One region of the Cobetia sp. Dlab-2-AX genome, then DNA from elsewhere that is predicted to be linked to it. Evidence: predicted binding sites of a transcription regulator. Region 1 holds the regulator's gene; each other region holds the start of a gene.

Region 1 (3,604 bases):
ATCAGGCGCGAGAAGACTTCCTGGCTATCCAGGCTGGGAATGTTCTGTGCGATGAAGGTGCTGAAGAATTCAAGCACCCGCTTCTTGCTCCCCCCGGGGACACCGTAAAGGGTGCGCTCGGGGGGGAGGATCTGATCAAGTGTCATGGCTGAAGGTCAACGGGTCCCGGTGCCCTGAGCACGAGCCTGGGACTTTTCCTTGTGTTTGACCAGCTGGCGATCCAGCTTGTCGGCGAGCGCGTCGATGGCAGCGTACATGTTGGGGTCTTCTGCCAGGGCGTGGAGGTCAGCGCCTGCTGCGTGCAAGGTGCAGGCAGCCTGCTGGCGCTCCTTCTCGATCGACAGTGTCACCTGAACATTGGTGATGTTGTCGTAATGCCGTTCGAGGCGGGCGAGCTTCTCGTTGACGTAATCGCGGAGAGGATCGGTAAGTTCCACATGATGCCCGGTAATATTCACTTGCATGGACACGCTCCTTTATCCAGCGGGTTGCCATTCAATTGTAACCCTTTTTGACTACGAGCAAACCCTGATCGGACGCTCTGCAACAGGCTTGACGGCCGCCGTCTGGCGATGTTTTCGCGCCCTTGCCAGCGGCGTCAGATGTCGTGAGCGTCTGTACCGACAATGCCCAAGCTTTGCGCAAAGATCAACGCTGCGCTGCATCGTGGCTCAGTGCTTGTCTTCAACTCAATGAAGGGTAGCGGAATGGACTTCAAGGTCACGCTTGAAGGGTGGTGCATGAAAGGCGCGCAAGAAGGCGGGTTTTCGTCGCCAATCCCTGCATGTACGCCGCCTTTCAGGCGCCTGGGTTGCGTGGAGCAAGCAGCGTGCCGGAAGGATCACCGAGTGTCATCCCGGTGCAATACGGCCAAAAGTGACTTTAAAAACATGCGATTGACGGTAAATGATGCTGCCGGAATGATGGATTTTTGCCAACATCCTGCGCGCCGTCATGGGCCATGATGGGTCATTGACGAGTGGTTGACGGCATGACAGGGCGCGCAACAGGCGCGCCGGTGTCAGTAATGTCAGAGGCTGGTGAGAGAGAAAACCAGCGTCTGAGGTTGGCGGCGGCTGCCATTGTGGAGGTGAAAGCAGGGCATGGCAGCTGCAGGTGATGCCTCAGGCCAGACGCTTGCGCTCGCTGGAGGATGGGATGCCCATCGCTTCGCGATACTTGGCCACGGTACGGCGTGCGACCTCGATGCCATCGCTGGCGAGCAGATCGACCAGGCGTGAGTCGGAGAGAGGCTTGCGAGCCGGTTCTTCCGCAATCAGCTTGCGGATGCGGGCACGAATGGCGGTGCTTGAGTGGGCGTCGCCACTGCCGCTGCCACCGACCTGGCTCGAGAAGAAGAACTTGAGCTCGAAGACGCCGCGCGGGGTGTGGATGTATTTCTGGGTCGTGACCCGCGAGATGGTCGATTCGTGCATCTCGACCACTTCGGCGATGTTGGCCAGAATCAGTGGCTTCATGCCTTCCTCGCCTTGCTCGAGGAAGTCGATCTGGCGCGCCATGATCTCGCGGCCGACCTTGAGCAGGGTGTCATTGCGTGATGACAGGCTCTTCATCAGCCAGCGCGCTTCCTGCAGGTTGTCCTTGAGGAAGGTGTTGTCGGCGGACTTGTCGGCACGCTTTATCAGTGCGGCGTATTCCGGCTGGATGCGCAGCTTGGGCAGCGCTTCCGGGTTGAGCTCGACCTGCCAGCCGTGGCGGGTATAACGCACCAGCAGATCAGGGATCACGTAATCGCTGGCGGGCTCGCCCCAGGCGGATGCCGGACGCGGATCGAGCGCGCGCACCAGGCGGATGACGTGGTCCAGCTCGTCATCGTCAAGGCTCAGTCGGCGCTTGAGCAGCTTGCGGTCATCGTTGCCCAGTGCCTCGAGGAATTGACGTACCAGGCGACGCGCCTGCGCCAGCAGCGGCAGATCATCCGGCAGCAGCGCCAGTTGCAGCAGCAGGCACTCGCGCAGGTCGCGGGCGAAGACGCCGGTCGGGTCGAACTGCTGCAGACGCAGCAGTACCTGCTCGAGCTCGGAGGCCTTGAGACCGGGCAGGCCCTGGCCGCGCAGACCATCGACCAGCTCATCGAGTGACAGGCTCAGGTAACCGGCACCGTCGACGGCATCGATCAGGCTCTCCGCCATCTGGCGTTCACGGCCATCGAGGTCGGTCATCGCCAGCTGCCAGCGCAGGTGGTCCTGCAGGCTCTCGACACTGGTATTGCGATCGAAGTCCGGCCCTTCTTCGCTCCCGCTGCCACTGCCGGAGCTGGTCAGGCTACCGGCGTGGTCCTGGTAGAGGTCCGACCAGTCACTGTCGAGGGGGTATTCCTCGGGAATCTCGCTTGAGGAGTCGGCAGTGGAGATCTCGCTCGTATCCTGTGTCTCGATGACATCCAGCGACTCGTAGTCCTCGTCGAGCTCCAACATCGGGTTGGACTCGAGGGCTTGCTGAATCTCCTGACGCAGATCGAGCGTCGACAGCTGCAGCAGCTGGATCGCTTGCTGAAGCTGCGGCGTCATGGTCAGCGAGGTGCCGAGGCGGAGTTGCAGGGTGGGTTTCATGGAGTCAGTCAATTCACGGCAAAGGAACGTGCTTACTACGCTATACCGTGACTCGGGGCACTGACAAGTGGTTGCTGTGAATATTCAAGCAACTTGCATGCCATGTTTCCACCAAGGTGGTATGGACGTCATGCATGCGTCTGATGTCAGACATGAAAAAGCCGCTACGCGATAAAATCACGCAGCGGCTTTTGAAGCTTTCGCCTCCGGTGGGCTCAGCGCAGCCGCTGACCCTAGAGCGTGAACTCGTGGCCCAGGTAGACGTCGCGCACCTGCTGGTTGGCCAGGATGGAGTCCGCGTCACCGTGGGCGATGATCTGGCCATCGCCGACGATATAGGCGGTGTCACAAATATCGAGTGTCTCGCGCACGTTGTGGTCGGTGATCAGCACGCCGATGCCACGATCGCGCAGTTGGCGCACGATGCTCTTGATCTCGCCCACCGAGATGGGATCGACGCCGGCGAAGGGCTCATCGAGCAGCACGAAGTCCGGCTCGGTGGCCAGAGCGCGGGCGATCTCGACCCGTCGACGCTCGCCACCGGACAGGCTCATGCCGGCGCTGGCGCGGATATGCGTGATGCTGAATTCCTCGAGCAACTCTTCAAGGCGTGCCTTGCGGCCATTGCGATCCAGGTCCTTGCGGGTCTCCAGAATCGCCATGATGTTGTCGGCTACCGACAGCTTGCGGAAGATCGACGCCTCCTGAGGCAGATAGCCGATGCCGGCGCGTGCACGCTGATGCATGGCGGCAGCGGAGAGGTCCTTGTCGTCGATGGAGACGTTGCCGGCATCGGCGCGCACCAGCCCGACGATCATGTAGAACGAGGTCGTCTTGCCGGCGCCGTTGGGGCCCAGCAGGCCGACGATGTCACCCTGACGGATCTCAAGCGAGATGTCCTTGACCACCTTGCGGCCCTTGTAGGCCTTGGCCAGATGGCGAGCGCTCAACGTACGCGGAGTAGCAGCAGTCATGACTCAGTTTTCCTTGCTGGCATTGGCGCCGCGCGGCGTCAGAGTCATGTGTACGCG
Region 2 (3,604 bases), on a different contig from region 1:
GCCTTTTCCGGGTCATCGAAGGGCAGGGAGTGGCTGATGGCCGAGAGGCTGGTCTCGCCGTCAGTGCCGGTCTTGAGGGTCAGCGGAGTGCCATGCTCGGCATAGCCGGGTTCGAGACGTGCCAGGGCCATGGAACGATCGCTCAGGCGCGAGTACATGCCCTGGGTGATGACACCGACACACTTGCCGTCGGCGTAGATCTTGTCACCGATCTGGGCGACGTCTCTCGAATCCAGCAGCACGCCATAGACCTTGACACGCTCCTTGCCCTGCAGCGCGAAGTGTTCGCTGGCGCCACGGAATTCGGTCTTGCCCGGCGAGACTGTGAAGTCCAGGCCCAGCTCCCACAGGGTGTCGCCCACCGGCTGATCAGGATAGGGGTAGGTTTCGGAATTGTCCGCCGGGTAGAACAGCAGGTGGCTCTCGACCCGCAGCCAGTCAAGGGTACCGAAACTGCACGGCTTGATGCCCATGTCGGCGCCGTCCTCGAGAATTTTCTCCCACAGAGAGGGGGCGTCCTTCGCCTTGCAAAAGATCTCGTAGCCACGCTCGCCGGTGTAGCCGGTGCGCGAGATCATCACGTGGTAGCCAAATAGCTGGGTCTGCAGATGGTGGAAGTAACGCAGCTCACGAACACCTGGTACGTGACGCTCCAGGAAATCCACCGCGACCGGCCCCTGCAGTGACATGTCATGCATGTCGTCATCGAAGGTCAGGCTGACGGCGCGCCCCAGGGCACTCTTGGCCAGCATTTCATTCGCGGTACCTGTGCCGTGCACTACGAGGTAAGAGTTCGGCGCCAGACAATAGACGATGCAGTCGTCGACGAACTTGCCTGCCTCATTCAAGACGCTGGCGTACACCGATTTGCCCGGATACAGCTTGGACATGTCGCGCGTGGTGACGTAATCCAGCACGGCCTGGGCATGCGGGCCATTGCAGTGGATCTTCTTGAGTCCCGAGACATCCATCAATCCGGCGCGGGTGCGGATGGTCTCGTGGTCATCGGCCGTCTCCGAGACGGCGTAATTCCAGGCGGTGCCCATGCCATTCCAGTCTTCCAGCTCCGCGCCCAGCTTGCGGTGTTGTTCGGCCAGTGCCGAGATGCGCCATGAATTCGCCATGCGTCCCTTTCTCCTGTGAGTCGTGCTGCCTAGCGTAAGTGGGGGGTGCCGTAGTCCTGCTGATGATGGCGCGCAAGACGCGCATCCGCCGCAGGAGGTGTTGTTGTTCTTTCGCCTTGTCAGGCGCCTCTTCAGGCGCTTCACAAGGGCTTGTGCCTGCTGCTTGCCTTGCTTGATCGTACGAGGGTCGATTCTTGGAAGGAAAGAAACATTCCTCATGGTTAAGCAAGGGGCTTGCCAATTCCGTCAAAGGCCATGGCCACGGCAGCCCTTGAGCGAGTCAGGCGCCAATTGGCAGCACGAATTCGGGCGTGAATATTAGCGTTTTGCGTCATGCTGGTGCGAAGAGAGAGCTTTGGGCACCGAAATGATGCCTATTTCGAGAAACGGGCGGGAATTCACTCAGGATCACCTGGCGTTTCCTGTGGGGTGAAATGGACTTGGAAAATAAATTTCCATGCAAAACAGGAGGTTGATGAAAAGTTCCGGGCGGCAACTGGCGAAATGGCATGCCGCATGCTTTTCTTTGAGGGAAATAAAGTTGACCAGCAGGAATCACAAAAATCGTTTCATCCGCTATCTTGACGTGGCGAGTCACCACAAGGGGTCAGGTTCCCCGGGGTGGCAGACAGTGTCGAGGGAGATGGAACCCGGTCCGCTCTCAGAGGAAACCCAGATGTCACCCGAAAACGCGCAACAGTTCATCAAGGATCACGACATTCGCTATCTGCTGGCGCAGTTCGTGGATATTCATGGCGCTGCCAAGACCAAGTCCGTGCCGGCCAATTGCCTGATGGATGTGGTCGAGAAGGGCGCCGGCTTTGCCGGCTTCGCCGTCAGTGGTCTCGGTATGTCCCCGGAGGGGCCGGACTTCTTGGCGCGGGGAGATCTGAGCTCGTTGTCGCTGGTGCCGTGGCAGCCGGGTTATGCACGCATGGCTTGCGATGGCTACGTCAATGGTGAGCCGTTCGCCAATGATAGCCGCGTGGTGCTGCTCAAGCAGCTAGAGCGTTTGAAGGAGAAGGGCTGGACGCTCAATAGCGGATTGGAGCCAGAATTCTCACTATTCCGTCGGGGGGAAGCGGGTGAGCTATTGCCGGTGGACGAGAGCGATACCCTCGCCAAGCCCTGCTATGACTACAAGGGTCTGTCGCGTTCGCGGGAATTCCTCGAACGTCTGGTCGAATCGCTGCAAGCGGTGGACTTCGACGTCTATCAGATCGATCACGAGGACGCCAACGGCCAGTTCGAGATCAACTACACCTACAGCGATGCGCTGACCTCGGCAGACCGCTTCACCTTCGTGCGCATGGCCGCCGGCGAGATCGCCAATGATCTGGGTATGGTGTGCTCCTTCATGCCCAAGCCGCTGGCAGACCGCCCGGGCAACGGCATGCACTTCCACCTGTCCATCTGCGATGACACCGGCCGCAACCTGTTCGGCGATGATTCCGACGCCCAGGGCATGGGCCTGTCGCCGCTGGCGTACCATTTCCTCGGTGGTCTCCTGGCACATGCCCCAGCACTGTGTGCCTTTGCCGCGCCGACCGTCAATTCCTACAAGCGTCTGGTCGGTGGTGGCAGCACCAGCGGCGCGACCTGGGCGCCGGTCTTCGTCGCCTATGGCGACAACAACCGTTCGGCCATGGTGCGTGTACCCTACGGCCGCCTTGAGTTCCGCCTACCGGACGCCGGCTGCAACCCCTATCTCGTCCACGCCGCCATCATCGCGGCGGGACTGGATGGCGTGGCACGCAAGCTGGATCCGGGCACTGCACACAACATCAATCTCTACTCGCTGACCCCGAGTGAATGCGCCGAAAAGGGCATCGAGAAACTGCCGCAGAATCTGGCGCTGGCCATCGATGCGCTCGAGGCGGACAGCATTCTGCGCGAGAGCCTGGGCGAGGGAATCTGCGCCGAGTTCATGCGTCTCAAGCGCGAGGAATGGCTGGATTACAACGCGCAGGTCAGTGCCTGGGAAGTCCAGCGCTACGCCGAATTCTTCTGACCTCATCCGGTGGCGCTCGTGGATATCGCGGGTCATGCCTGACGAGGGTCACCACCTCACTACCACGCTCAAGATAACAAGCAGGAGACGCCTCCTGCCCGTGAGAGGACATCACCATGTGTGGAATCGTAGGACTATATCTCAAGAACCCGGCGCTGGAATCGCGCCTGGGGGAGCTGTTCGAGCCGATGTTGATCGCGATGACCGATCGCGGCCCGGACAGCGCCGGCTTCGCCATCTATGGCGACGAATTCGACGCTGGCATCAAGCTGACGCTGCAAAGCGATGGTGCCGATGAGGATTGGGAAGCGATCGCCAGAGGCTTGGGCGAGCAGGTCGGCACGGTGGCGGACTGGTTCAGCAATGCCAGTGTCGCCGTGTTCAAGATCGCCGGGGAAGAGAGCGCCGTGCGCAGCTGGCTTGCCGACAGCGCCCCGCAGATTCGCGTGCTGAGCGTGGGGCAGAGCAT
Region 3 (3,604 bases), on a different contig from region 1:
GCCGGCCAGAACGAGATTGGCGTCAAGTTCAATACCCTGGTCAAGAAGGCCGATGAGGTTCAGGAACTCAAGTACGTGATCCACAACGTGGCTCACGCCTACGGCAAGTCCGCGACCTTCATGCCCAAGCCGCTGGTCGGGGACAACGGTTCAGGCATGCACGTTCACCAGTCCTTCTGGAAGGATGGCGACAACCAGTTCGCCGGTGACGAGTACGCGGGTCTGTCCGAAATGGCTCTCTACTACATTGGCGGCATCATCAAGCACGCTCGTGCCCTGAACGCCTTCACCAATGCGTCCACCAACTCCTACAAGCGTCTGGTGCCGGGCTTCGAAGCGCCGGTCATGCTGGCCTACTCTGCCCGCAACCGTTCCGCTTCCATCCGCATTCCGTACACTGCCAGCCCGAAAGGCAAGCGTGTCGAGGCGCGTTTCCCGGATCCGACGGCCAACCCGTACCTGGCGTTCTCCGCGATGCTGATGGCCGGTATCGACGGTATCAAGAACAAGATCCACCCGGGTGACGCGATGGACAAGAACCTCTACGACCTGCCGGCCGAAGAAGCCAAGTCCATCCCGACTGTGGCCGAGAGCCTCGAACAGGCCCTGACCGCGCTTGACGGCGATCGTGAGTTCCTGACCCAGGGCGGCGTCTTCACAGACAACATGATCGATGCCTATCTCGAGCTGAAGGGCGAAGACGTCCAGCGCCTGCGCATGGCGACTCACCCGCTCGAATTCGACATGTACTACAGCGTCTAAGCACTGCAACGCCTAAGCACTGCAACGCCCAAGTACAGCAACGCCCAGGCGCTGCAGAGGTTGAGGCAGTCATTCGCTAGCCACGCCATCTGGCGGAGTGCCTTCCAGGTGGAGGCAAGCCCACGACGATGACGACAGCAGGGCCATACCGACAGGTGTGGCCCTGTTTTTCGTTCTGGCTCTTTGCTCTGATCCTTTTGCCTGATATCGGCAATGCTGCTGACAGACCTGCAGGGCGCGGTGGTAGCCTTGCGTGACAGTCAATGCCCACAGGCGTCTTGTCGAGGGCCCCAAATGCTGGCATCAACGCGGTAAGCTTTGTAACTTGTTAGCCTTGTCAACAGGCAGCAGGATCGCCTGCCGATAGACCCAATCCCGCTGGAGCTGCCTGCGGCTTCTGGCCTCCCATGACTCTCTTCAGGAATCTTCGGATGTGGCCCTTCGTATCCTCCCTGCGCGTCGCGAACCCCGCGACTGACTCGCGTGCACTGCCAGCAGCGCGCCCCGAGCCACTGCAGTGCCTGCTGCTGGCAGCGACGCTGATGCTGACGAGCCTGTCGTTCGATCTTCAGGCGGCTCAGGTCTATCGCCACGTCGATGCCAATGGCAACGTGGTCTTCAGTGATCAGCCTGCGGGCGGCAGCAAGGTGCAGCTGACGCCGCTCAGCGTGGTGCCATCGACGGAATCCCTGCCGCCGCGGCGCAGCACGCCGTCGCGCGTGAGTTCTTCCTCATCCAGCGAGAGCACCCGGGCGCCTGCGGTGGATGTGGCTTTCCGTGGCTATACCACCTTCACCATCCAGAGCCCGTCCAACGAGGAAACGCTGCAGACCGGACAGGCGGGCAATCTGGCGGTACGCCTGGGGATCGAGCCCAAGCTGCGTCCGGAAGACAAGGTGCGCGTGACCGTGGATGGCGCGCCGTCTCAATCCGCCATGCACAGTACCGTCTTCATGGTGCCGGCGTTGGAGCGTGGCAAGCATGTCATCCAGGCGGAGTTGCTGGATTCCACCGGTCGCGTACGCCAGACCAGCGAGCCGAAGGTGGTCTATGTGCAACGCGCCAGCGTCAATCTGCCTCGTAACCCGAACAATCCTGCCAATGCTGGCGGAGGCTAGCAGCGTCTGGGCGGCCTTCTTTCATCGCGCGTTTCACCTTCGCTGACAGGCCGCCCTCGGGCGGCTTTTTCGTGTCTGGGCCAGTCGATATCGGGTTGCCTGATGGCGGAGTGAAGCAACACGAGCTCGAGCGCGATTTCTCGCCTGCACCATTTTGGTGCCAATATGAGGGGCCAGAAATGGTTGCACAGCATCGGACGCCGTGTTTTCGGTGCCTGCACCAGACTGGCGCGGTTATTGCAGAACAGGGAGACGTACTGCAGATGGCGAACAAACCCATGCATCAACGACTGCTCGAACACCTCAACACTGCCGTGGTGGTGCTGGACTCACAACTGCAGATGGTCTGGATGAATCCCGCCGCGGAGACGTTGCTGGCGGTGAGTCTGGTGCGCGTGAAGGGCAGTACGCCCGACAACATGCCGGGGTTGGATGACACCCTGGTCAATGTGCTGCGCAAGGCGCTGGAGGAACAGCATCCCTACACCCAGCGTGAGGCCGAGATCATCAACGCAGCCAATGAAGCGCTGACGGTGGATTTCACCGCGACGCCCATCAGCGCCAATGAACTGCTGGTCGAGATAGAACCGCGTGACCGCCTGATGCAGATCTCGCGCGAAGAAGCGCTGATCGCCCGCCAGGAGGCGGTCAAGGTGCTGACACGCGGGCTGGCGCATGAGGTCAAGAACCCGCTCGGCGGCATTCGTGGCGCTGCCCAGCTCCTCGAGCGTGACCTGCCCGAACCGCAGATGGTGGAATTCACGCGCATCATCATCGAGGAGGTGGACCGCCTGCGGGATCTGGTCGACCGCATGCTGGGGCCGAACCGGCCACCGCTGCAGTCACCGGTCAACATCCACTCGGTGACCGAGCGGGTGCGCTCCCTGCTGGCGGCGGAAGGGCATCACATCAAGCTGACGGCCGACTATGACCCGAGCTTGCCGGAGGTGATCGGCGACGAAGGCCAGCTGATCCAGGCGGTACTCAACATCGCACGCAACGCCACCCAGGCGCTCAACGAGCAGCCCCGTCCGGATACGCACGAGGGCGAAGAGGCGCCCTGGGAGATCACGCTGCGGACCCGCGCTCGTCGTCAGTTCACGCTGGGCCATGAGCGCCACCGACTGGTGTGCGAGCTGGCGATCATCGACAACGGCCCCGGCATCCCGGAGAGCCTGCGCGAGACGCTGTTCTACCCGATGGTCTCGGGGCGCGCCGAAGGCTCAGGGCTCGGGCTGTCGATCGCCCAGGGCATCCTGCACCAGCATCAGGGGCTGATCGAGTGTGACTCGCGCCCCGGGCATACCGAATTCCGTTTACTCATTCCGCTAGCCGGCACTTCTGGAGATCACACATGAGCGAGACTGCCCGCGTCTGTATCGTCGATGACGACCGCGCCATTCGCTGGGTGCTGGAGCGCGCTCTGGCACAACCCGACCTCGAGGTGGAAACCTTCGAGCGTGCTGATCAGGCCGAAGCCAGCATCATGCGTCAGTGCCCGGATGTCCTGATCACCGATATCCGCATGCCCGGCACCGATGGCCTCGACCTGATGGCGCGCGTGCGCGAGAAGTACCCGGACCTGCCCGTCATCGTGATGACGGCGCATTCCGACCTCGACAGCGCCGTGGCTTCCTATCAGGGCGGCGCCTTCGAATACCTGCCCAAGCCGTTCGATGTGGATGAAGCGCTGGCGCTGGTACGGCGCGCCGTGGCACATGCCC

Evidence for each region. Region 1 encodes sigma-54, which starts transcription at its own class of promoters, with help from an activator protein. Its sites were predicted from a motif close to TGGCACNNNNNTTGCTNT; they were not measured.
Region 2: a site for sigma-54 is predicted at 1,630-1,647, ahead of glnT (type III glutamate--ammonia ligase). Genes of this name have one in related genera too.
Region 3: a site for sigma-54 is predicted at 2,107-2,124, ahead of glnL (nitrogen regulation protein NR(II)). Genes of this name have one in related genera too.

What each region holds. Positions count from the first base shown of each region.
Region 1 covers NZ_JAMXRV010000003.1:110,662-114,265, forward strand. Annotated here, with positions in the region: gene NH396_RS06135 (PTS sugar transporter subunit IIA) at 1-146, opposite strand, end outside; gene raiA (ribosome-associated translation inhibitor RaiA) at 156-464, opposite strand; gene NH396_RS06145 (RNA polymerase factor sigma-54) at 1,125-2,573, opposite strand; gene lptB (LPS export ABC transporter ATP-binding protein) at 2,807-3,547, opposite strand; gene lptA (lipopolysaccharide transport periplasmic protein LptA) at 3,551-3,604, opposite strand, start outside.
Region 2 covers NZ_JAMXRV010000002.1:97,107-100,710, reverse strand. Annotated here, with positions in the region: gene NH396_RS03530 (aminomethyltransferase family protein) at 1-1,124, opposite strand, end outside; gene glnT (type III glutamate--ammonia ligase) at 1,801-3,135, shown strand; gene NH396_RS03520 (glutamine amidotransferase family protein) at 3,252-3,604, shown strand, end outside.
Region 3 covers NZ_JAMXRV010000005.1:300,265-303,868, forward strand. Annotated here, with positions in the region: gene glnA (glutamate--ammonia ligase) at 1-762, shown strand, start outside; gene NH396_RS10960 (DUF4124 domain-containing protein) at 1,194-1,880, shown strand; gene glnL (nitrogen regulation protein NR(II)) at 2,144-3,238, shown strand; gene ntrC (nitrogen regulation protein NR(I)) at 3,235-3,604, shown strand, end outside.